DNA from 2 places in the Pseudoduganella sp. HUAS MS19 genome. Region 1 is predicted to be linked to the other one. Evidence: predicted binding sites of a transcription regulator. Region 1 holds the regulator's gene; the other holds the start of a gene.
The links. The regulator LexA, encoded in region 1, represses DNA repair genes until DNA is damaged. The targets are predictions, from matches to a motif close to ACTGTATNNNNATACAGT.
Positions count from the first base shown of each region.

Region 2: ACWBU6_RS21635 (PA0069 family radical SAM protein) is a predicted target of LexA. The motif match lies at 8,875-8,892, and genes of this name have one in related genera.

Region 1 is NZ_CM132133.1:4,932,704-4,944,949, forward strand. Features, by position in the region: gene ACWBU6_RS22605 (helix-turn-helix domain-containing protein) at 1-479, opposite strand, end outside; gene ACWBU6_RS22610 (anion permease) at 550-1,560, opposite strand; gene ACWBU6_RS22615 (DUF47 domain-containing protein) at 1,576-2,202, opposite strand; gene ACWBU6_RS22620 (replicative DNA helicase) at 2,269-3,660, opposite strand; gene rplI (50S ribosomal protein L9) at 3,757-4,209, opposite strand; gene rpsR (30S ribosomal protein S18) at 4,244-4,534, opposite strand; gene priB (primosomal replication protein N) at 4,566-4,859, opposite strand; gene rpsF (30S ribosomal protein S6) at 4,878-5,258, opposite strand; gene ACWBU6_RS22645 (sensor histidine kinase) at 5,418-8,345, opposite strand; gene ACWBU6_RS22650 (hypothetical protein) at 8,530-8,994, opposite strand; gene lexA (transcriptional repressor LexA) at 9,135-9,824, shown strand; gene ACWBU6_RS22660 (glutathione S-transferase family protein) at 9,824-10,444, shown strand; gene ACWBU6_RS22665 (hypothetical protein) at 10,756-11,145, shown strand; gene ACWBU6_RS22670 (M61 family metallopeptidase) at 11,256-12,246, shown strand, end outside.
Region 2 is NZ_CM132133.1:4,719,218-4,731,463, forward strand. Features, by position in the region: gene ACWBU6_RS21600 (ATP-binding protein) at 1-2,113, shown strand, start outside; gene ACWBU6_RS21605 (diguanylate cyclase) at 2,199-3,872, shown strand; gene maiA (maleylacetoacetate isomerase) at 3,873-4,517, opposite strand; gene ACWBU6_RS21615 (fumarylacetoacetate hydrolase family protein) at 4,514-5,536, opposite strand; gene ACWBU6_RS21620 (VOC family protein) at 5,559-6,089, opposite strand; gene ACWBU6_RS21625 (LysR family transcriptional regulator) at 6,177-7,046, shown strand; gene ACWBU6_RS21630 (gamma-glutamylcyclotransferase) at 7,055-7,666, shown strand; gene ACWBU6_RS21635 (PA0069 family radical SAM protein) at 7,690-8,856, opposite strand; gene ACWBU6_RS21640 (DUF2760 domain-containing protein) at 8,982-9,548, shown strand; gene ACWBU6_RS21645 (Hsp70 family protein) at 9,545-11,392, shown strand; gene ACWBU6_RS21650 (Hsp70 family protein) at 11,389-12,246, shown strand, end outside.

The sequences.
Region 1 (12,246 bases):
CGCAGGCAATCGCCCGCCTGCAAGCGGTGCGATACGCCATCGATGGTGTAATCCAGCACGCCGGACAGCAGCCACATATGCTGCTCCATGCCGCGCACCGGCGGCTGCGCGTAATCGATCACGGCGCCGGGCGGCAGCTGCCCCTCGATCAGCTCCGCCTTGAATCCGCGCGCCGGCGGCGAGACCATGCGGCGCACGAAGCCGGTGGCCGGATCGCGCCATTCGGCCTGCTCTGCGCGGCGGATCAACTGCACCGGCGCCTGTTCCACTTCGGCGATCAGGCGCGACATCGGCATGCCGTAGACCGCGCATAGCTTTCCCAGCATCTCCGCCGTCGGGCTGGTTTCGGCGCGCTCCAGGCGCGACAAGGTGGCGCGGCTGATGCCGCTTTGCGTAGCCAGCTCTTCCAGCGACAGCGCGCGCGCTTCGCGCAAGGCCGCCAAGCGCCGCACCAGGCGGTCTTCGAATGCGCTTCCCATAAGTGGGAATATATCCCATTTTTGAGACGATCGCCATGAAAAAAAACCCGGCCGCAGCCGGGTTTCCGAATTACATGATGTGCTTGCCGAGCCACCAAGCCACTGCCGCCACGAAGGCGGAAGCGGGAATGGTAAAGATCCAGGCCCACACGATATTGCCGGCCACGCCCCAACGCACGGCCGACATCTTCTGCGCCGAACCCACGCCGACGATTGCGCCGGTGATGGTATGGGTGGTGGAAACCGGGACGCCCCAGAACGACGCCATCAGCAGGGTGATCGCACCGCCGGTTTCGGCACAGAAGCCGCCCACCGGTTTCAGCTTGGTGATCTTCTGGCCCATGGTCTTGACGATGCGCCAGCCGCCGAACAGCGTGCCGAAGGCGATCGCGCCGTAGCAGGAAACGATGACCCAGTCAGGCGGCTGCTTGGCATCGGCCGCAACGTGACCGGAAGCGATCAGCAGCATCCAGATGATACCCATGGTCTTCTGCGCGTCATTGCCGCCGTGGCCCAGCGAGTAACCGGCCGCAGAGGCGAGCTGCAGGCGGCGGAACCAGGTGTCGACCTTGCGCGGCGTCGATTTGACGAAGACCCAGGACACGATCAGCATGATCAGCGAGCCAAGGAAGAAGCCCAGCAGCGGGGCTACCACGATGAAGGTGACGGTTTTGATCAGGCCGCCGGAGATCAGGGCGCCGGTACCGGACTTGGCCACTGCCGCACCCACCAGGCCGCCGATCAGGGCGTGCGAGGACGAGGAAGGGATGCCGTAATACCAGGTAATCACGTTCCAGATGATCGCCCCGCATAGCGCGCCGAAAATCACGTAATGGTCGATCACCGAGGGCTCGATCGTGCCCTTGCCGATGGTGGTCGCCACTTTCAGGCCGACCACGAAGATCGCCACGAAGTTGAAGAAGGCAGCCATGGCCACCGCGGTCTGCGGTTTCAGCACGCCGGTGGACACCACCGTGGCGATCGCATTCGCGGCGTCGTGGAAGCCGTTCATGAAGTCAAACACCAGCGCCAGGAAGATCAGCGCTCCCAGCGCGTAGATGCTAATTTCGAGGTTGCTCATGAAATGGTCTTTTTATTATGCGTTTTCGACGATGATGCCTTCGATGATGTTGGCAACATCTTCGCAGCGGTCGGTGACGGTTTCCAGGATCTCGTAGATCGCCTTCATCTTGATCAGGTTGCGTACGTCCGGTTCATCGCGGAACAGCTTGGACATGGCGGCGCGCATCACGTGGTCGGCGTCCGATTCCAGGCGGTCGATTTCTTCGCAGATGCTGACGATCTTGGAAGCGTTGTCCATGTTCGACAGCAGGGCCACGGCATCCTTCACCTTTTCGGTGCAAGCCAGGACCAGCTCGGCCAGGCGCTTCGCTTCCGGGGTCACGGAATGCAGGTCGTACAGCGACACGGTCTGGGCGGCGTCTTCCATCAGGTCCAGGATGTCGTCCATCTTGGTGATCAGCTTGTGGATGTCATCGCGGTCGAGCGGGGTGATGAAGGTCTTGTGCAGCAGGTCCACAGCGGTGTAGGTGATCTTGTCAGCCTGTTTTTCGATGCTTTCGATGGCGTGGACACGGTTCTCCAGGTCGTCGAAATTGGCCATCAGGCCCAGCATCTCTTTGGCGCCCTTCACGCAAAGTTCGGCATGCTGGTTAAACATGTCAAAGAATTTGCCCTCCGTGGGCATCAAGCGTCCAAACATTTTTGTTCTCCGTTGGTTGATTCGTAGATACTGCAGCAAGGCCACCCAGCGTGGCCAGCCTGGTAATCAGTCGCCTTGGTAGATCGACAGGTTACCGGTGTAATTGCCAAACTTGGTGTATGCACCGATCCAGGTCAGGCGCACCGCGCCGATCGGACCGTTACGCTGTTTGCCGATAATGATCTCGGCGGTGCCTTTATCCGGCGAGTCGGGGTTATAGACTTCGTCGCGATACAGGAAAATGATCACGTCCGCGTCCTGCTCGATAGCGCCGGATTCGCGCAGGTCGGACATGACGGGACGTTTATTGGGACGTTGTTCCAGCGATCGGTTCAGCTGGGACAGTGCAATGACGGGGCAATGCAGCTCCTTGGCCAGGCCCTTCAGGGAACGCGAGATCTCTGAGATCTCGGCCGAGCGGTTGTCGCCCGGCTGGCTGCCCTGCATCAGCTGCAGGTAGTCGACCACGATCAGGCCCAGCTTGCCGCATTGGCGGGCCAGGCGGCGCGCACGGGCGCGCATCTCGATCGGGTTCAGTGCCGGGGTCTCGTCGATATAGACCTGGGCTTCATTCATTTTCTGGATGGCGTGCGTCAGGCGCGGCCAATCCTCGTCAATCAGTTTGCCGGTACGCAGGCGGTGCTGGTCGAGCAGGCCGACAGAACCCAGCATACGCATGGCCAGCTGCACGCCGCCCATCTCCATCGAGAACACCGCCACCGGCAGGCCGGCTTCCACCGCCACGTTTTCGGCGATGTTCATGGAGAACGCAGTCTTGCCCATGGAAGGACGGCCGGCGACAACCACCATGTCGCCCGGCTGCAGGCCCGAGGTCATTTTATCCAGGTCGGTCCAGCCGGTCGGCACGCCGGTGATTTCGGAACTGGAATCGCGCGAATACAGTTCATCGATACGTTCCACCACCTGGGTCAGCAGCGGCTGCACCGGCAGCCAGCCGGCAGCGCCGCGCGAACCGGCTTCGGCGATGGCGAAGATTTTCGCTTCCGCCTCGTCCAGGATCTGCTTCACGTCCTTGCCTTGCGGGCTGAAGGCATTGCCCGACACTTCGTCGGCCACGGTGATCAGCTTGCGCAGCACGCCCCGATCGCGCACGATTTCGGCATAACGGCGGATATTGGCCGCCGACGGCGTGTTCTGCGCCATGGCGTTCAGGTAGGCCATGCCGCCCACCTCTTCCGCCTTGCCCAGCATGCTCAAGGCTTCGAAGACGGTCACCACGTCGGCCGGCTTGCCCGAGTTGATCAGTCGGATCATCTGTTCGAAGATGATGCGGTGGTCGTAGCGGTAGAAGTCTTCCGCATTCATGAAGTCCGCAATACGGTCCCACGCCGCGTTGTCACGCAACAAACCACCGATGACAGATTGCTCTGCCTCGATCGAGTGCGGCGGGATGCGAAGGGAATCGACTTGTGGGTCGGACTGGGGTGCGGCGTTCATGGCGCGCATTATACCTGCTTCGGCAACGCCGTAAGAATCCCTGAAAATAAAAAAAGCCGGGCGAACCCGGCTTTTTTGCTGTATTTACGACGCTGATTAAGCAGCTTCGCCGACAACAGCCACGGTCACTTCTGCCACCACGTCGGTGTGCAGAGCAACTGCGACCGGGAACTCGCCGGTGGTCTTCAGAGGACCGGTTGGCAGGCGCACAGCGGATTTTTCCACTGCGAAGCCGGCTTTGGTCAGGGCTTCTGCGATGTCGAAGTTGGTCACGGAACCGAACAGACGGCCGTCGACGCCGGCTTTCTGCGATACGGTCACGGTCATGCCGTTCAGCTTTTCGCCTTGGGCTTGGGCAGCGGCCAGCTTGGCGGCAGCAGCTTTTTCCAGTTCGGCGCGCTTGGCTTCGAATTCAGCAACAGCAGCAGCGGTAGCGCGGCGTGCCAGTTTCTGAGGGATCAGGAAGTTACGGGCGTAGCCGTCTTTCACTTTCACCACGTCGCCCAGGTTGCCGACGTTGATAACTTTTTCCAGCAGGATGATTTGCATAGTGTTCTCCAGGTACTTAGATCTGAGCCGCTGATTAAGCGTGGTGCAGATCGGTGTATGGCAGCAGGGCCAGGTAGCGGGCGCGCTTGATCGCGGTGTCAACTTGACGCTGGTAGTGCGCCTTGGTGCCGGTCAGGCGTGCTGGCATGATCTTGCCGTTTTCCTGGATGAAATCTTTCAGGGTGTCTACGTCTTTGTAGTCCACTTGCTCAACGCCAGCGGCGGTGAAGCGGCAGAACTTCTTGCGCTTGAACAGAGGGTTTTGTTGCTTGCGCTTTTCTTTCAGCTTGAGCTTGTTTTTGTCGAACTTTTTACCGAATGCCATTTTAGGCTCCTGTATTTAAAAATTGCGCTGCTTAGACAGCACGAAAATCAATGATGTGAAACACCAGGGTTCTGCTATTGCGGTTCTTCTTGGCCAGGAAACCGGTGAACTCGTACAAGCCTCCAAGGGGCGCCTGACTGAATCGTTTTGACAACTCGCCCGCCGCAACGGCAGGGATCTCAAACTCGGTCAGTCGGGCAATGCCAGCCTCTGTCTGCTGCGAACTGTGCTGCAAGCTTGCATTCACAATCGGCAGGCCGGCCGGGGTGTAACGAATTTCATCCCGTTCGACAATCAGGGCGGTAACCCGGAGCTGGTTGTACAGACCGTCTCCTGTCAGGAATCAGGCCGCTGCAGGCGCTGCTGGGGCTTCGGCGCGATGGCTCTTGGCCGCGTCTTCACGCTGGACCGACTTCATCATCGGGGAAGGAGCGGTTTCCGCTTTCTTCATCTTGACGGTCAGGTGACGCAGCACGGCATCATTGAATTTGAATGCGGTTTCCAGCTCAACCAGGGTCTCGTTGTCGCATTCGATGTTCAGGCAGATGTAGTGTGCCTTGGCCAGTTTCTGGATCGAGTAAGCCATTTGACGGCGGCCCCAATCTTCAACACGGTGCACGTTACCGCCGCGCGAGGTCACGCTGGTCTTGTAACGTTCGATCATCGCGGGCACTTGCTCGCTTTGGTCCGGGTGGACGATAAATACGATTTCGTAGTGACGCATTAATAACTCCCTTAAGGACTGTGAATATAGCCCACCCCGGCGTCAAGACGGGTGTGGGAAGAGGTAAGCCCGCAAGCATAGCAGACTTTGCCGGCCGGCTCAAGCATTTCCCGGCTGCGGCGGCAGCGGATAACGTTTCCCATACAGCAACATCGCGGCTTATCCACCACACGCTCGTGCCTGCTGCACCAGCGGCCGGCGGCGCCAGCGCGCAAACAGCCCGGGGGAAAACATGTCCGCATAGGCCAGGCCGGCCGCGATGCGCAGCCCGACCGAGGTGCCCTCGCCCGCCGTCGACGCGATGGTCAACGCGGCGCCGACCGAACCGGCCCGCTCCCGCATCCCCGCCAGGCCATAATGCCCCACGCGCTCGCGGGCTCCGCCACAGCCATCATCGCTGATCGTGATGACGACGCTGTCGCGGCCATAGTCGAGCGTGAGTTCGACCCGGGTGGCGCCGGCATGCCGCGCGCAATTGAACAGCGCTTCACGCGCAATCGCATACAGCTCATCGCGTACCTGCGGCTTCAACTCACGCGGCCGCCCCTGCACCGCCACCGTCAAGCGCTCATGCAGCAGCACGCCGCCATAATCGCGCAGCGCCTGGCCCAACTCACGCGGCTCCGCCGCAGTTCTCAGGTCGAGGATACAGTCCCGCCCTTCGACCATTAACTGGTCGGCCAGCTTCAAGGTTTGCTCGATCTTTTCGCGCTCACGGTCTTGCGGGAGACTGCGCGCCTGCATGTCGAAAAACATGATCAGGCTCTGCACGCTCTGCAGCAAGGTATCGTGCAAGCCGCGTGCGATGCGCGCACGCTCCGCCAGGCGGGCGTGCATCAGGCCATTCATGCGCCGCGTGATCTGCCGCAGGCGCAAGCGGTACAGCAGGTACAGGGCCAGCGCGCCAAGCATCGCAAGCAATGCGGCGAACCAGCCGGTTTGCACAAAGCGCGGTGGAATCGTTATCGTTGCCTGCGCACCGTCCCGGTTCCACACGCCGTCCTCATTCGCCGCGATCACCTGGAAGCGGTAGGTTCCCGGCCCCAGATTGTTGAACACGGCATTGCGCCGGTTGCCGGCATCGTGCCATCTGGTGTCCAGGCCATGCAGCCTGTACTGGAAATGCATCCGTTCCGGCATGAGCAAGCCCAGGGCAGTGTAGTTAATCTCCAGCTCGCCTGTCCCGACCGGCAGCGCAATCTGTGCGCCGTCATAGCGCTTTCCCGCAGCGCGCAGCGAGACAATTTGCACCGGCGGTGCCAATGGATTGCGCGGAATGCGGCGCGGATCGATGCTGGAAACCTGGCTCGGGGTGGTAAACCATAGCCGCCCATCGGTTCCCTGGACCAGGCTGGGAAGCGGTCCCACCTGTTCTGCACCACCTCGGCTGCCGGGGCCGTCGAAACGCTCGAACGCGACCGGGCTGCCAGGTTCGGCCAGCAAGCGCTGCACTTCCTGCGCGCCGATGCGTGCCACCCCGTCGGCACCGTGCAGCCACAGTTCACCATCGGGCGTGCGCGCCATGCCCGACACGCCGCGCGCTGGCACCGCCACGTCGAGCCAGCGATTGCCGTCCAGATAGGCGAGGCCGAACTCGCCGCCGGCCCAGATCCGCGCCCCGTCTGTCAGCAGCGACTGGACATGCCCCAGCTTCAGGCCGTCGGCTTGGCCATACAGGCGCACGCGATCGCCATCCACGCAGGCAACGGCACCGCCGACATACCCGATCCAAATCCTGCCATCCGCATCGCGGGCAAGCGCCAGCGCCCGTGCCGTTGGCAATCCCGGCAGGCCGCCGCCGCGCTGCCACTGCTCACCATCAACCCTGAACAAGCCGTGCTTTTGCATGGAAACCCACATCCGCCCATCGCGCCCAGTCTGCATGGCCAGAACGCGCGATCCCTTCAGCAGTGGCGGAAGCGGTAAGCCAATCCACTTGCCGCCCGGGGTGCGGCGCCAGCGGTGGGTGTGGTCGCCGACCCAGAGCGTGCCGTCTGGCGCGCGATGTGAGGCCCCGAGCGGCATCGGCCCGGCCACTTCCCGCAAGCCATCCTTGTCGGCGCTACGCAATGGCCCCAGCTGGTCGCCGATGAACACGCGACCGCCTGTATCGGCGATCACACCAGGCCGACTCAACGCTACGCTGCTCACCAGGGGGCGCAGCTGGTTGCGCCGCAGGCGGTCAATACCGGTCGAGCTGCCGATCCAGATATTCCCTTCGCGGTCCTGGAACCACATCTGCGGCAGCCAGCCAGGCAGGCCATTTTGTCGGCCAAGCTGCTGCGCCGCCGGCGGCTGGTCCAACGCCGGCGCTGGCCAGGCGAGATAAGGCGCCACGCGCCGCTCGAGCGCGTGCAGCTTCAGCACCCACATGACCCCGTCGCGGTCGAAATGGATGCCGGTGCCGCCTGGCACAGGCTGGGGCCGCGCGCTTGCACTGGGTCGCGACATGTATAGCCTGTAGTGTTTATCGACGCCATCTGAGGCCCAGATGGTGCCATCCGGCGCCTCGTCCATCGCTGCCATTGGCATACTGGGCCAGGCCGGCTGGTAGCGCTGTGCGCCAGGCTTGCGATAGTAGGCGCCGCCCGCGGTGGCGACCCACTGGATGCCGCTGCGCGAAAACAGAACTTTATATATCAGCCCCTGCGGCAAGCCACTGCTGCTGACCGTAGTGAAGCGCTCAGCCCCGGGAGCCAAGTGTCCCAAGCCCTGCGAAGTCGACACCCAGATCGCGCCGTCCGGGCCGCGCGCAATGCTCATCACCGCGCCATTCGGCAAGCCGGCCCCAGGTTTGTGCAGCGTCACACGCTGGTTCTTGACATGGCTCACTCCGCCGAACCGGTGCCCGACCCACAGTCCACCGTCCGGCGTGCCCAGCAAGCCCAGTACGCTGGTCGATTGCAGGCGCTGGCCACGCACTTGGTCAACGCGCTCGAAACGCACGCCGTCAAAGCGGTACAAGCCGGAAGGCGACGCCAGCCACAGCCAGCCGTCCGCAGTCTGGGCGAACTGGACAACATCGTTTGGGGCACCGTCTTGCGCTCCCCATTGCGTATGGCTGTAGTCCGCCAGCAGCGGGGGCAAGGTTGGGCTGGCAAAAGCGGGAAAACACAGCAAGGCGGCGAAGCAAGAACCTGCAGCAGCACGGCATCGGCCGGCGAAAAAAGTGTTCAGGAACGCGGGCAAAAAAACTCCGGGAAAACAGGATGGCGGGATGGGGCAGCAGTTTAACGCAGCAGGCGCGCCGCCACGCCCGCTGCGCGCCTGCTCAAGCGACGGGCGCCTGCTCCCGGCCCGCAGTTGGCGCAGGCGGCTCGCTGCGATGCGGGGCAAGAATCCCGACCAGGAAGCCCAGGCCTGCCGCTAGCCAGATGAGCGAAGCAACGACGTCGAACGTCCAGGCTCGGTCGGGAAATCTGTACAGGAAAGGCAGCACCGGCACGCCACGCAGCAAACACAGCGCGGCGAGCGCCCCTTGCACCATCTGCGCGAACGGCAACCAGCGCAGCTTGCCGGCTCCGGCCAGGGCATACAAGGCGCACACCAGCATCAGCACGCCGATACCGGCGGCGCCTGCTGGCGCCAGCAGGCCCCCCGCCTGGGCTGAAGCCACGACTTTGGGCGGCGCCTGCAGCAAGGCATACCACTGCGCTCCCAGCAAAGGCGCCGCGAAATGGATCGCAGCACCGAACAAAGAAATCCCCGCCGCCAGCAAGAAAGCAAACCGTCCCATCCTGCCCTCCAAGTGCTTGTCGAATCGACATTAAGCCGAATATTTTCTGCCATTGCAACAAATTTGCTTGCAATTCCTTTCATACTGTACAAAAATACAGACTGTCTATATCCACAGTCCACAATAGTGACCATAGCGCCATGATCAAGCTCACAGCACGACAAGAACAGATCCTCAACCTGATCAAGGATGCGATCGACAGCACCGGCTTCCCGCCAACCCGCGCAGAAATCGCGGCGGAGCTTGGCTTCAAATCCGCCAACGCCGCGGAAGAACACCTGAAAGCCTTGCAACGCAAGGGCGCAATTGAAATCACCGCCGGCACCTCGCGCGGCATCCGCCTGACCGGCAACTTCGGCGGCGCCGCCACCGGCACGGCAGCGCCACGCCAGGCGTCGCGCGCCAGTGTCGAATTCGACGACATGCCTGCCGTACCTGCGGGCATGCTGGTCTCCCTGCCCCTGATCGGCCGCGTCGCCGCCGGCTCGCCTATCCTGGCACAGGAAAACCTGGAGACGACGTACAGCGTCGACCCCAAGCTGTTTTCGGCCAAGCCCGACTTCCTGCTGAAAGTGCGCGGCGAGTCGATGCGCGACATCGGCATCATGGATGGCGATCTGCTGGCCGTGAAAAAGACCGATAGCGCCCGCAACGGCCAGGTCGTCGTGGCCCGTATCGGCAACGACGTCACGGTCAAGACTTATCGCAAGACGGGCAGCAAGATCGAACTGCTGCCGGAAAATCCGGACTTCAAAATCATCACCGTCAGCCCGGAAGACGACTTCGCGCTGGAAGGACTGGCAGTAGGTCTGATGCGGACCTGGCACTGATGTTCAAGCTGTATGGCAGTGCCGAATCGGGCCACACCTTCAAGGTGCGGCTGATGCTCGAAGTAGCAGCGCTGCCATATGAATACGAAGAAGTCGACCTGCGCTTCGAACGCGCGGCGCGTCCCGAACCATTCCGCACACTGGCGCGCTACGGCGAGGTTCCGTTGCTGGTGCACGACAGCCAACCCTACGTACAATCCAACGCCATCCTGCTATTCCTGGCGCAACACAGCCAAGCCTTCGGCGGCGAAACGCCCGAACGCCTGGCACGCTGCCGCGAATGGCTGTTCTGGGAAGCCAACCGCATCGGCACCTCGCTGCCCCACTTGCGCTACGGCCAGCGCTTTGACCCGCTAGGCTACCCGCCCGGCGTGCTCGATTGGATGCGCGCGCGCTTTGACGCCGACATCGCGCGCCTGGACGAAGAGCTTTCCGACAGCCGCCAATTCCTGCTGGGCGCCGAGCCCACGATCGCCGACTTCTCCATCTGCGGCTATATGTTCTGGCCCGAGCAAGCCCACGTCGGCTACCCTGCCCACGTGGCGGGCTGGTTAGGACGCATCCGGGCCCTTCCCGGCTGGCGCCATCCTTATGACATGCCCGGCGCCGTGCCGTTTTAAGCCAGCCTGCTCCCCGATTCCTGCCGTCTGTCGCACCCAAGTGCTATCGCACGCCCCCCGGCTTATCCTTCCTGCATCGAAAAAAAGAAGAGGAGATAACATGCACGTCCGCCGTTTCAGCTCCATCCTGTGCGCCTTCGCACTATCGTTTTCCAGCGCGTACGCCGCCGCCCCGCAACAACAGTTCGCCAACATGGGCGACCTGCAGCTCGAAAACAAAGCCACCATCAGCGATTGCGCCATCGGCTATCGCACTTTTGGCACCCTGAATACCTGCAGGCGGCCGCTACGCAAAGAACCCGCCGCTGCCGATGTACAACCTGCTGTTCGCCATGAACTTCGACAGCCCGGCGCACCGCAGCGCGCGCACAGCGCCGAAGGATTTCGAAAAGTTCTTCCGCGAGAGCCAGTCCTCCGATCCTGACGGCATGGACGCCAACAACTCCCTGTGGCAGATCCGCGCAGTGCTGGGGCACGATATCGCCCAAGGCGGCAAGCTGGAAGAAACCGCGCCCCGCATCAAGGCGCGCGTGGCCGCTATCAACGCAGCACAGGACCACCTGGTCAATCCGGCACCGGCGATTGCCTTCGCCAAGCTGCGCAAGGAGGAAGCCACGGTGCTCGACACCGACTGCGGCCACGCCGCCCTGCGCTGCGCCATGCCCGCCATGAAGGCAGTTGTGGAAAAAGCGCTACGCTAAGCGTGCAGCCTGTACCGCCAATCCTGCAGTTCGTCGCAGCCACCGTCCCCGGGTGGCTGCGCTAACCTAAAGTCACACACAAAACACACACCACAACCGGGGAGATCTTGATGTTCAAGCCATTCTGCGTCGCAGCCGCGATGCTGGCAGCGCAATCCGCGTTCGCCTTCGATCAGCAGACCAACCACTACCGCCTCAGCATCGACAAGGAAGCCAGGCGCGCCCATATCGAAGCCGACGTCTGGGTCGAAGGCCGCGAGCTGGCACTATTCAACTGCATGCCGATACCGCAACTCAAAAATGGCCAGGCCGACCTGATCGAAAAGTTGCAGGTAAGCGATATGGCCGGCAATGCCGTCGTATTGAACGACAAGGGTGAAGGCGAATACGACGTCGACGGCGACCGCCGCCTGCGCCTGTCCTACGACATCCGCCTGGAGCACGACAAATATCAATGGCCGGGCGGGAATGAAGAAGTGTCCTACCACACCGATGAAGGCCTGATGTCGGTCGGCTATCCCCTGTTCATCGTCCCCGGCGTAAAAATGCTCGGGCAGACCGAAGTCACCTTCGACCTGCCGATGGGATGGAAAGCCAACACGCCGTGGCGCAGCACCGGCAAGCCTGGCGTCTTCGTTGTCGACACGCGGCGCGAGCTGGTAAACAACGCCCTCTTTTTCGGCACGGCACGTTCGGAAACGTTCAAGGCCGGCGGCGTCGAGATGACGCTGGTGATGGGCAAGCAATACTGGAAACGGCGCGACGCTTTCGTATCGATGATCGACAAGCAGATGAACAGCTACCAAAAACTATATGGCCGCGGCCCGGTAGCCGACCGCTTCCTGGTCGTGATCAACCAGGGCGACAGCGGCGACGGCGGAGCGTTTGCAGGCTCCTTCAGCCAATACCTGAAAGATGACGGCAGCGAAGTCTCGCGCCCGATCTGGGGCAAGGTGATGGCGCACGAGCTGGCCCATTTCTGGAATGGACACTCGCTTGTGCCCAGGAACGAAAGCGAAGAATGGTTCAAGGAAGGCGTGAACGACTACGTCACCGTGACCACCATGGCGCGCAACAAGCTGATGGACCGGACCATGCTGA
Region 2 (12,246 bases), 210 kb from region 1:
CGACCTGGTGGAGCTGCTGCACGGCCGCATCGAGCTGGAAAGCACGCTGGGTGCAGGCAGCACCTTCACCATCACCCTGCCGCTCGGCCGCAGCCACTTGCGCGAAGACCAGTTGCGCCACGGCGCCGATGCCGAGACCGGCGCCTTGCGCGCGGCCTTCCTGCTGGAAGCGCAGCGCTGGCTGCCGGCAGCAGACAGCGAGGAACCCTTCCTCGACCTGGCCGACGACGACAGCGTCGTGACGCTGGGCGCGCGCGTGCTGGTGGTGGACGACAACGCCGACATGCGCGACTACCTGGCGCGCCTGCTGCGCCAGCGCTGGCATGTCGGCACCGCCGCCAACGGCCGCGAAGCGCTGGCAGCCATGGCCGGCGGATTGCCCGACCTGGTGGTATCCGACGTGATGATGCCGGAGCTGGACGGCTTCGGCCTGATCGCCGCCATGCGCGCCGATCAGGCCCTGCATGACGTGCCGGTGCTGCTCCTGTCGGCGCGCGCCGGCGAGGAAGCGCGCATTGAAGGCGTCAATGCCGGCGCCGACGACTACCTGGTCAAGCCCTTCTCCGCGCGCGAGCTGCTCACGCGGGTCGACGCGCAGCTGATGCGTGCGCGCATCCGCCAGGCCGAACGCGCCCATCTGGCGCGCATGGCCAACACGTTCCAGCAGGCGCCGGCCGCCATTGCCATTGTGCGCGGCCCGGACCTGGGCTTTGAGCTGGCCAACGAGCGCTTCGTGGAACTGAGCTGGCAGCGCGAGCTGATCGGCTTGCCGATGCGGCGCGCCTTCCCCGAGCTGGAAGGCCAGGGCATGGTGGAAGAGATGGAGTTGGCGCTGTCCAGCGGCCGGCCCGTCACCGGCAAGGCGCGCCGCGTCTTGCTCAAGCGCGACGGCGGCCTGCAGGAGTGCTACTTCGACTACGTGCACCAGCCGGTGCGCAATGCGCGCGGCGAAGTGGACCGCGTCGCCATCGTGGCCTTCGAAGTGACGGAGCTGGTGCGGGCGCGGCGCGATGCCGAGCTGGCCAACCGCACCAAGGACGATTTCCTGGCCATGGTCGGGCACGAGCTGCGCAACCCGCTGTCGCCGATCCTGATCGCGCTGGAGCTGATGCGGCTTAAAGGCCTGGGCGGGCTGGTGCGCGAGCACGCGGCCATCGAACGCCAGGCCCACCACCTGGTGCGCCTGGTGGACGACTTGCTGGATGTGGCGCGCATCACGCAGGGCAAGATCGCCCTGCGGATGGAACGCGTGGAGCTGTCCCGGCTCCTGGCGCAGGCGCTGGAAACCGTCAGCGGCCTGCTGGAAGAGCGCCAGCAAAGCCTGGAACTGCAAGTGCCGGCCCAAGGGCTGGCAATCGATGCCGACCCGATGCGCTTCGTGCAGGTTCTGGTCAACCTGCTGACCAATGCGGCCAAGTACTCCAACCTGGGCGGCCATATCCTGATCCGGGCGGCGGCCGACCAGGAGCGTGTCGTCATCATGGTGCGCGACACCGGCATCGGCATCGGCGCCGAGATGCTGCCGCACCTGTTCGACAAGTTCGTGCAGGCCCCGCAATCGATCGACCGCTCGCGCGGCGGCCTGGGACTGGGCCTGGCCATCGCCCGCAGCCTGGTGCAGCTGCACGGTGGCGAAATCGCGGCGCACAGCGCGGGCCATGGCGCCGGCAGCGAATTTACCATCCGGCTGCCGCTGGCGGGCGAACCGGCCGGCGCCCCTGCGGCGGGCGCCGAGCCGGGCCGCCTGGCTGCCGTGGCGCCGCGCCGGGTACTGCTGGTGGACGACAACCAGGACGTGCTGCAAGGCTTGCGCACCCTGCTGGAAGTCGGCGGGCACGAGGTGCAGGCGGTGGCCGACCCTGCCAGCGCGCTGCGCGCCAGCGCCAGCTTCGTGCCCGACCTGGCCATCCTCGACATCGGCCTGCCCGGCATGGACGGCTACGAGCTGGCCAGCGAGCTGCGGCGCCGGCCCGGTTTTGGCAACACGCGGCTGGTAGCCTTGTCCGGCTACGGCCAGCCGGCGGACCAGGCGCGCGCCCTGGCCGCCGGCTTTGCCGCCCATCTTGTCAAGCCGATCACGCCGGCCCAGCTCTATTCGCTGCTGCTCGATTAAATACGCCGTGGTGTTGCAAATCTGCCACGATAGTTTCCCGCAGGGAAATTAAACTGCACGCGAGCGTGCTACACTCGTTTCCCCTATGTGCCCCCGATCGTACTTTCGTGCATTGCTGCGCCTGGCTGCCGCCTTATGGCTTGCCAGCACCTGTGCCCATGCGCTGGCCGGGGAGCGGCGCGTGCTGGTGCTGTACTCGCTCGGCGCCGATTCTTCCTCGGCCTGGCAAAGGCTGGTACACAAGGGCATGTACGACGAACTGGGTCGCAGCAGCCAGGGGGCGACGCCGGCCGTTTTCGAAGAGCGCTTCGACGCCAACCGGGTGGGCGAAGACAAGGCGCAGGAGGGCATGGCGCCCTACCTCGCCACCAAGTACGCCGATGTCAAATTCGACGCCATCGTGACCGAGAACTTCGTCGCGGCGCGTTTCCTGTCCAGCCATCCCGAACTGTTTGCCGGCGTGCCGCGCCATTACGTCAACCATGGCCGCGACCAGTGGCTGCCGCGCGACGGCATGGGTTACGAGGTGACGTCCGATTTTGCGCGCGCGATCGGCGTGATTCCCCTGGTGGCGCCGAATGTGCGGCACATTGCCATCGTCGGCGACAAGAGCGCGCGCTGCCAGCTTTGGCTTGACCGCATCCGCAGCGTCATGCCGCGCTTTCCCGGCATACGCTTCGAGATCTGGGACGATGGCAGCGTGGACGAGCTGCGCCGGCGCGCGGCGCTCCTGGACCGCAGCAGCGCAATCTTCATGCTGGCCTCGCTGCGTGGCGAAGGGCACGCACGCATCCAGCCGCGCGAGCTGGCGCTGCAGATCTCAGCCGCCACCAAAGCGCCGCTGTTCACCCACTCCGAATCGCTGGTCATGCCGGGCGTGGCGGGCGGATATGTCGTCAGCGGCGAAGCCGTGGGCCGCATGGTGGCGCGCCTGCTGCTCGGCCAGCCGGCCATGACCAGCCAGGTGCAGGGCTACTACTTCGACTACCCGACGGCGCGCCGGGCCGGCCTGCGCAATATGCCGCAGGATGCGGTAATGCTGAATCGCCCGCACAATGTGTGGGAGCTGTACCGCTGGCAAATCATCTCGGCCGGCGCGCTGATCGCCTTCCAGGGCATATTGATTTCCGCGCTGGTGCTGTCGCTGCGCTCGCGGCGCCGCGCCATGCGCGAGCTGGCGTGCGAACGCAGCAACCTGGAAGAGCGCATCCTGCAGCGCACGCTGGAGCTGCTGCAGGCCAACCGCAAGCTGGAGGAACTGGCGGCCACCGATCCGCTGACCGGGATCGCCAACCGGCGCAGGATGACGGAGCAGATTGCGCAGGAGCTGGAACGGGCACGCCGCTTCCACCACCCGCTGTCGCTGCTGATGATCGATATCGACCATTTCAAGCGCATCAACGATACGTACGGCCACGAGGCCGGCGACCAGGCGATTATCCAGACTGCGACCTTGCTGACAGCGAGCCTGCGCGCGGTCGATACGGTGGCGCGCTTCGGCGGGGAGGAATTCGTGCTGCTGATGCCGGAGACGCATATCGCAGTGGCCACGCATGCGGCCGAGCGCTTGCGCGAACGGGCGGCAGCGTTGCGGGTGCGGACGGCGTCCGGGGTGGAGGTGGAGCTGACGATCAGTATCGGCGTGGCGGCAGCCGATCCGCACGGCGCAGCGGATACGCCCTCCTCCCTGCTGGTGCGCGCCGACAAGGCGCTGTACCGGGCCAAGAAGGAAGGCCGCAACCGCGTCGTGCAGTCCTGACTACTCCGCGTCGGGCTGGGCGGAAGGATGCGCTGCCATGAACGCCGGCAGGCCGGCGCAATTTTCCGCAATGCGCGCCACGTTCGGATACGGCGCCAGGTCGATATTGAAGCGCTGCGCGTTGTACACCTGCGGCACCAGGCAGCAGTCGGCAATGGTCGGCGTATCGCCGTAGCAGAATCGTCCCATGTCGCCGTCGCGCTCCAGGTGCGCCTCGAGCGCCTGCATGCCCTCGCCCATCCAATGGTAGTACCAGTCCATCTTCTGCTCTTCGCTCAGGCCCATCGGTCCCTTGATGTGCTTGAGCACGCGCAGGTTCATCAGCGGATGGGTATCGCAGGCAACCGTCTGCGCCAGCGCGCGCACCCGGGCGCGGCCCACGGCGTCCTGCGGCAACAGCGGCACCATGGGGTGCACTTCTTCCAGATACTCCATGATGGCCAGCGATTGCGTCAGTACGATGCCGTTGTCCTCCAGCGCCGGCACCAGGCCGGCCGGGTTCACTTCGCGATAGGCCGGCGCCAGCTGCTCGCCGCCATCGCGCAGCAGGTGCACCGGCACTGCTTCATACGCCAACCCTTTCAGGTTCAGCGCAATGCGCACGCGGTAGGCGGCCGAGCTGCGGAAGTAGGTGTAGAGCTTCATTCACGGTCCCCGTAATGGCGCACGGTCTGGTCGATGGCACCGAAGATGGTCTTGCCTTGCGCGTCGTGCATCTCGATGCGCACGGTGTCGCCGAACTGCAGGAAGCCGGTTTGCGGCTTGCCGCCTTCGATGGTCTCGTACATGCGCACTTCGGCCAGGCAGCAGTAGCCCACGCCGCCGTTGGCAATGCTCGAGCCGTGCAGGCTGCCCTGCTTGTTCGAAACGGTACCGGAGCCGATGATGGTCCCGGCGCACAGTTCGCGCGTCCTGGCGGCATGCGCCACAAGCTGGGCGAAGCTGAAGGTCATGTCCTCGCCGGCATTGGGCTTGCCGAACGGCTGGCGGTTGATCTGCACCAGCAGCGGCAGGTGCAGCTTGTTGTCCTGCCAGGCCTTGCCCAGTTCTTCCGGCGTGACGGCCACCGGCGAGAAGGCGCTGGCCGGCTTGGAGTTGAAGAAGCCGAAGCCCTTTGCCAGCTCGTTCGGAATCAGGTTGCGCAGCGAAACGTCGTTGACCAGCATGACCAGGCGGATTGCCCTGGCAGCGTCGTCGTCGCTGGCGCCCATCTTCACGTCGCCCGTGATGACCGCCACTTCCGCTTCCAGGTCGATGCCCCAGGCTTCGTCCAGCGCGAACACCGGGTCGCGCGGGCCGACGAAACTGTCGGAGCCGCCCTGGTACATCAGCGGGTCGGTGTAGAACGACGCCGGCACTTCCGCATTGCGGGCCTTGCGCACCAGTTCCACGTGGTTGATGTAGGCGGAGCCGTCGGCCCACTGGTAGGCGCGCGGCAGCGGCGAGTGGCACAGGCTTTCGTCAAATGGCTGGGCGCCCGATGCGCTGCCCTGGTTCAGCAGGGCGTAGATCTGTTGAAGTTGCGGTGCGGCGACGTCCCAGTTATCCAGCGCATCCTGCAGGGTGGCGGCGATGTTCGGCACCGGCTGGCAGGATTTCAGGTCGCGGCTGACGACGACCAGGCGGCCGTCGCGGCTGCCGTCTTTCAGGGAGGCTAATTTCATGTGATTCCTTCGCTTTGAATCTTTACTCTTGTGGGGCGTGCATCCATGCAGCGTGCTTGGGCGCCTTTTTCGTTTTAGCCCATTCTTCCAGCATTTCCCACTTCACATCGTCCAGCTTACGCATCATTTCCGGGGTGCCGGTGTTGGCCGCCAGTTCCAGGCGGTGGCCATTCGGGTCGAAGAAATAGATCGACTTGAAGATGGTGTGGTTGACGGGGCCCAGCACCTCGATGCCGGCGGCGAGCAGGCGCTCCTTGGCGGCCAGCAGTTCGTCCATCGACGCCACTTCCAGCGCCAGGTGCTGCACCCAGGCCGGGGTGTTTTCGTCGCGCCCCATTTCTTTCTGGGTCGGCAGCTCGAAGAAGGCCAGGATATTGCCCTGGCCGGCGTCCAGGAAGACGTGCATATAGGGGTCCGGGGCCTTGGTCGAAGGCACTTCATCCTCCGCGATGGCCAGCACGAAATTCATGTTCAGGTGCTTGACGTACCACTCGACGGTTTCCTTGGCGTCCTTGCAGCGGTAGGCAACGTGGTGGATTTGCTTGATTTTCATGGCAGGGCTCCTTTTTATCCCGCCATTAAACGCTTGTTTCAGCTATCATACAAACGATATTTTCACGTCCATTTATTAGTTTTCCTGATGAGCCCAACCATCCGCCAGATGCGCGCCCTGGTCGCAGTGGCCCGTACCGGCAGCTTCACCGCGGCCGCCGACCTGCTGCATGTCACCCAGTCCGCCCTGTCGGGGCAGATCAAGGAGCTGGAACAGCTGCTGGGCGTGAAAGTGGTTGAGCGCAATACGCGGCGCGTCCAGCTGTCGGAGGTGGGGCGCGAGCTCTATCCGCTATTCGACAAGATGCTGCAGGACCTGGATGGAGCAATGGCGGATATCGCCAGCCGCAAAGCCTTGAAAAAAGGCATCGTGCGCGTCGCCGCACCGCAGATGATGGCCTGTACCTTGCTGCCGCAGGTGATTGGCGCCTTCCGTGCCTCCTATCCCGACGTGCAGGTGCAACTGGTCGATTGCGCGGTCGATAACGTGGCCGCGCGCGTGGTGAGCGGCGAGGTGGATGTGGGGATTGGGCCGGAGCGCGACGTCACGGCCGAAGTGGATGCGCAACTGCTGTTCGAGATGCCGTTTGTCGTGGTCTTTCCGCCCGCTCACCCGCTGGCCGCACGGCGCAAGGTCGCGTGGGCGGAGGTTAACCAGCTTCCCCTCATTGCCTTGCAGGGCCAGTTCACCGAGCGCCTGCTGCGCGACATGACCACGCTGGCCCCCTATAACGAGGTCACCTTCATGACCACCGCCCTGGCCATGGTGGCGGAAGGCCTCGGCATTACCGCCTGCCTGCCGTACGCGGAACCGATGGTGCGCCGCTATGGACTCGAAATGCGCCCGCTGGTCGAGCCTGAGCTGAAGCGCAAGTTCTTTATCTATACCAAGACTTCGCGCACGCCGTCCCCCGCTGCGGAACGCTTCATCAGCGTGCTTGGCGAGTATTCCCTATAATTTGCCGCATGTCGCACAATACGATTGAAGCCAACAAGGCTATGGACAAGTTCGACGGCCACCACCAGGTGTGGCTGTTCGGTTATGGCTCGCTGATCTACAAGGCGGATTTTCCCTTCATCGCGCGCCGGCCCGCGCATATCTTCGGCTGGTCGCGCCGTTTCTGGCAAGGCTCGCACGACCATCGCGGCACGCCCGACGCGCCGGGCCGCGTGGCCACCTTGATTCCTGCCGAGGGCGCGGTCTGCCACGGCATGGCCTATCTCGTCACGCCGGAAGAGTTCGCACACCTCGATCATCGCGAGAAAAACGGCTACCTGCGGGTGGCGATCGACATCCACTTTGCAGCCGGAGGCGTGGAAGAAGGCTTGATCTACATCGCCGCCGCCGACAACGCGGCCTGGCTGGGCGAAGCCAGCGTGGAGGAAATCGCGCGCCACATCGCTGCCGCTTCCGGGCCAAGCGGCCCCAACATCGAATACCTGCTGCGCCTGGCCGCCGCCCTGCGCGACATGGGCCAGCATGATGAGCACGTGCATGCGATCGAATCCCATCTGGCGCTGTTGCAGCAAGACATGGAAGACCAAGGCAAGCGGCCTGCCTCGCGCGCCCCTCGGTAAGCACCAGGTTCACCGTGCGCCGCCTAGAACAGGTCCATCTGCCCCGCTTGCGCAGCGGCCCGGGCGCGGGCGCCGGAGGGTGGGATGTAATCGGGGCGCTTGAACTGGGTGCAGTCGAGCGAGCGGAATTTGCTGTGGCGGCCATGGAAGCCGAAGCGGGTAATGCCTTTTTCGATGCGCTGCTGGATCAGGTCGGCCCACACGCCTTCGCCGCGCATGCGCGAACCGAATTCGGCTTCATAGTCTTTGCCGCCGCGCATGTCGCGGACACGGTTCATGACGCGCGCTGCGCGGTCGGGGAAATGCGCTTCCAGCCATTCCTTGAACAGCGGGCTGACTTCCCACGGCAGGCGCAGCACGACGTAGGTCGCCATCACCGCCCCGGCGTCGCGTGCGGCGGACATGATTTTTTCGATATCGGGCTCGGTCACGAATGGAATGATCGGCGCGATGCTGACACCAACCGGAATGCCGGCCTTGGCCAGCGTCTCGATCGTGCGCAGGCGGCGCGCCGGCGCTGCGGCACGCGGCTCGAGGGTGCGTGATATCTTGCTGTCGAGCGTGGTGATGGTGATCGATGCCGCCGCCAGCTTACGCTCCGCCATCGGCGCCAGAATGTCGATGTCGCGCTCGATCAGCGAGGACTTCGTGATCAGGCCCACCGGGTGGTTGCACTCGGCCAACACCTGCAGCACGCGCCGCGTGAGCTGGTACTCGCGCTCGCAGGGCTGGTAGGCGTCGGTATTCACCCCCAGTGCCAGCGATTCCACCTGGTAACCCGGCCTGGACAATTCGGCGCGCAGCAATTCTGCCGCATTGACCTTGGCAAACAGTTTGGTTTCGAAATCCAGCCCGGGCGACAGGCCGAGGTAGCTGTGCGACGGCCGGGCAAAACAATAGATGCAGCCATGCTCGCAGCCGCGGTAAGGATTGAGCGAGACACGGAACGGGATATCGGGCGACTGGTTGCGCGTGAGGATGGTCTTGGCCGTTTCCGCCGTGACGATGGTGCGCGGCGGACGCAGTTCGGCCTCGGCATCGTCCGGATCGGGCGCCCAGCCGTCATCGAACGCTTCCCGCGCCTGCAACTCATACCTTCCTTGCATGTTTGATACCGCGCCGCGCCCTTTTTGGGCCTTGAGCGATTGCGGCGGCAGCATCACTTGCCCTTCTGGTTCATGGTCCTGCATGGGCTGCCTCGAAATATTACTGTATATTCATACAGTATTCTAAACCGCCCGCGCCGCGGCCGCAAGCCAAGCTGGTATCATGCGCACTCCTCCGGGATATCCCCCGACATTCAAAGACCAAGAACATGAGTAAATCGAACAATCTGCCCTCCTTTGGGAGCCGGATTTCCCTCGCCTTCGGCGCCTTTTTCAAGACCCTGGGCGATGCCCAATTCGCCGCGCGCGTGCGTGACGACAGCGTCGGCCCGCTGGTCGCTCCGGCACCGCCCCCCGTCCCTGCCCCGGCACCAGCCGCCGCGCCCCTGCGCGAAGCCACGCCTGACGCAGCACTGCAACTGCTGTCGCTGTTCCAGCGCGAAGCACGCCTGATCGACTTTACGCAGGAAAACCTCACCGGCTACTCCGACGCCGATATCGGCGCCGCCGCCCGCGTGGTGCATGAAGGCTGTTCCAAAGTCCTGCGCGAACATTTCACCATCGACGCCGTTCGCAGCGAAGCGGAAGGCAGCCGCGTGACCCTGCCGGAAGGCTTCGACGCGTCCGCCGTGCGCCTGACCGGCAATGTGGTCGGCCAGGCGCCGTTCACCGGCACCCTGAGCCACCGCGGCTGGCGCGCCTCCAGCGTGCGCCTGCCGAAACTGGCCGAAGCGCATGACGCCAAGGTACTGGCACCGGCCGAGGTGGAACTGTGAGCGATCCTCGTTTTGCCATCGGCATCGACCTTGGCACCACCCACAGCGCGCTGTCGTATGTTGAACTGGCCGGCAGCGACGGCGAGAAGACCAGGCACGGCGTGCTGGGCGTGCCCCAGCTCAGCGCACCTGGCACGGTGGAAGAGATGCCGCTGCTGCCAAGCTTCCTCTACCTGCCGCATCCGGACGAACTGGCAGCCGGCGAACTGGCCCTGCCCTGGGCCGCTCCCGACGCTCAGCCAGCAGTGACGGGCGAAATGGCCCGCAGCCGTGGCGCCACCACGCCGATCCGCCTGGTGGCGAGCGCCAAGAGCTGGCTGTGCCACCCCGGCGTCGACCGTCGCGCCGCCATCCTGCCGCATGACGCGCCGGAAGAAGTGCCTCGCGTGTCGCCGCTGGAAGCGTCGACGCGCTACCTGAAACACCTGCGCGCAGCCTGGGACCATGCCCATCCTGACGCGCCGTTCTCGCAACAGGCGGTCACGGTCACCATCCCTGCATCGTTCGATCCGGCCGCGCGCGAGCTCACTGCCGAAGCGGCGCGCGCTGCCGGCTACGAAAACGTCACGCTGCTGGAGGAGCCGCAATCGGCCCTGTATAGCTGGATCCAGAACAGCGACGGCCGCTGGCGCAAGGAAGTGAAACCGGGCGACATCATCCTGGTGGTGGACGTCGGCGGCGGCACCAGCGACTTTTCGCTGATCGCCATCCTCGAGCGCGATGGCAAGCTGGAACCGCACCGCGTGGCCGTGGGCGACCATATCCTGCTGGGCGGCGACAATATGGACCTGGCGCTGGCCCACCTGGTGGCGCGCAAGCTGGCAGCCAGCGGCACCCAGCTCGACGCCTGGCAGATGCGCGCGCTGACCTACGGCTGCCGCACGGCCAAGGAAAACCTGCTGGCCAACGCGCAGGCGGCCAACTGGCCGATCGTGGTGCCAAGCCGCGGCTCGAAGCTGATCGGCGGCACGATCCGCACCGAACTGACGCGTGACGAAGTCACGACCTTCATCACCGATGGCTTCTTCCCGAAAGTGGAAGCTTCCGCGCGCCCTGCCGTGCGTGCCCGCGCCGGCCTGACCCAGCTTGGCCTGCCTTACGCGCAGGATGCGGCGATCACCAAACACCTGGCGGCTTTCCTGGCACGCCAGGCCGGCGCAACGGCGGAACTGGAGGGCTTTGCCGTCGATCCGGCGCACACCTTCCTGCATCCAAGCGCAGTGCTGTTCAATGGCGGCGTGTTCAAGTCCGAACTGCTGGCCAGCCGCGTGATGGAAACCGTCAACGACTGGCTGTCCATGGAGGGCGCGCAAGCGGCACGCATGCTGGGCGGCGCCGACCTTGACCTGGCAGTGGCCCGCGGCGCGGCCTATTACAGCTACGTGCGGCGCGGCGCCGGCGTGCGCATCCGCGGCGGCACGGCGCGTTCCTACTATGTTGCGGTGGAATCGTCGATGCCGGCCATTCCCGGCATGGAGCCACCGATCCAGGCGCTATGCGTGGCGCCGTTTGGCATGGAAGAAGGCAGTGAAGTGGAACTGCCGGGCCAGGAGTTCGGCCTGGTGGTGGGCGAGCCGGTGCACTTCCGCTTCTTCGGCTCTTCGGTGCGCCGCCAGGACCAGGTTGGCACCGTGCTCGATTTCTGGGGTCCGGAGGAACTCATTGAGCTCAACGAAATCCAGGCCACGCTGTCGCCCGAGGGGCGCTCCGCGGGCGAAGTAGTGCAGGTGCGCCTGCACGCCTGCGCCAGCGAGTCGGGCACGCTGGAACTGCTGGCAGTGGCGCAGGATGGCCAGCGCTGGAAGGTCGAATTCGACGTACGTGGCAGCGGCGCAGGCCAATGACGCAGTACCTGGTCAGCATCGACCTGGGCACCACCAATTCGGTGCTCGCTTATGCCGCGCCGGGCGGCGACGTGCAATTGTTCGAAGTCGAACAGCTCACCGCGCCGGGCGAAGTTGGCAGCGCCGTGCTGCTGCCCTCTTCCCGTTATCACCCCGTTGCCGGCGAATTTGCCGGGGGCGAGCTGCACCTGCCATGGCCGGAGCCGGCCGTGGCCGGAGCGCCGCCTGGCGCCGTCATCGGCCGCCTGGCACGCAAGCTGGGCGGGCAGGTGCCGGGCCGGCTGGTGGCCAGCGCCAAGAGCTGGCTGTCGCACACCGGCGTCGACCGCATGGCGCCGATCCTGCCATGGGGCGCTTCGGACGACGTGGCGCGGGTATCCCCGGTTGCCGCCAGCGCGAGCTATCTTGCGCATTTGCGGGCGGCCTGGAGTACGCGCTTTCCATCCGCGCCGCTGGAGCAACAGCAAGTCGTCCTGACCATACCCGCATCCTTCGATGAAGGTGCACGCGCGCTCACGCTGGAAGCGGCCCGTATGGCCGGCTTGCCTTCGCTGCGGCTGCTGGAGGAGCCGCAGGCGGCTTTGTACGACTGGCTGTACCGGCACCGCGCTTCGCTGGCGCAGGAGCTGGCCGAGGCGCGGCTGGTGCTGGTGGCCGACGTCGGCGGCGGCACCACCGACTTCACGCTGGTCAAGGTCGAGATGTCCGGCGGCGCACCGCAACTGACCCGCATCGGCGTCGGCAACCACCTGATCCTCGGCGGTGACAATATGGACCTGGCGCTGGCCCACCTGGCCGAGCAACGCCTGGCCAGCGACACGGGCGGCGCCGGCAGCACGGCTGCGCCGCAGCGC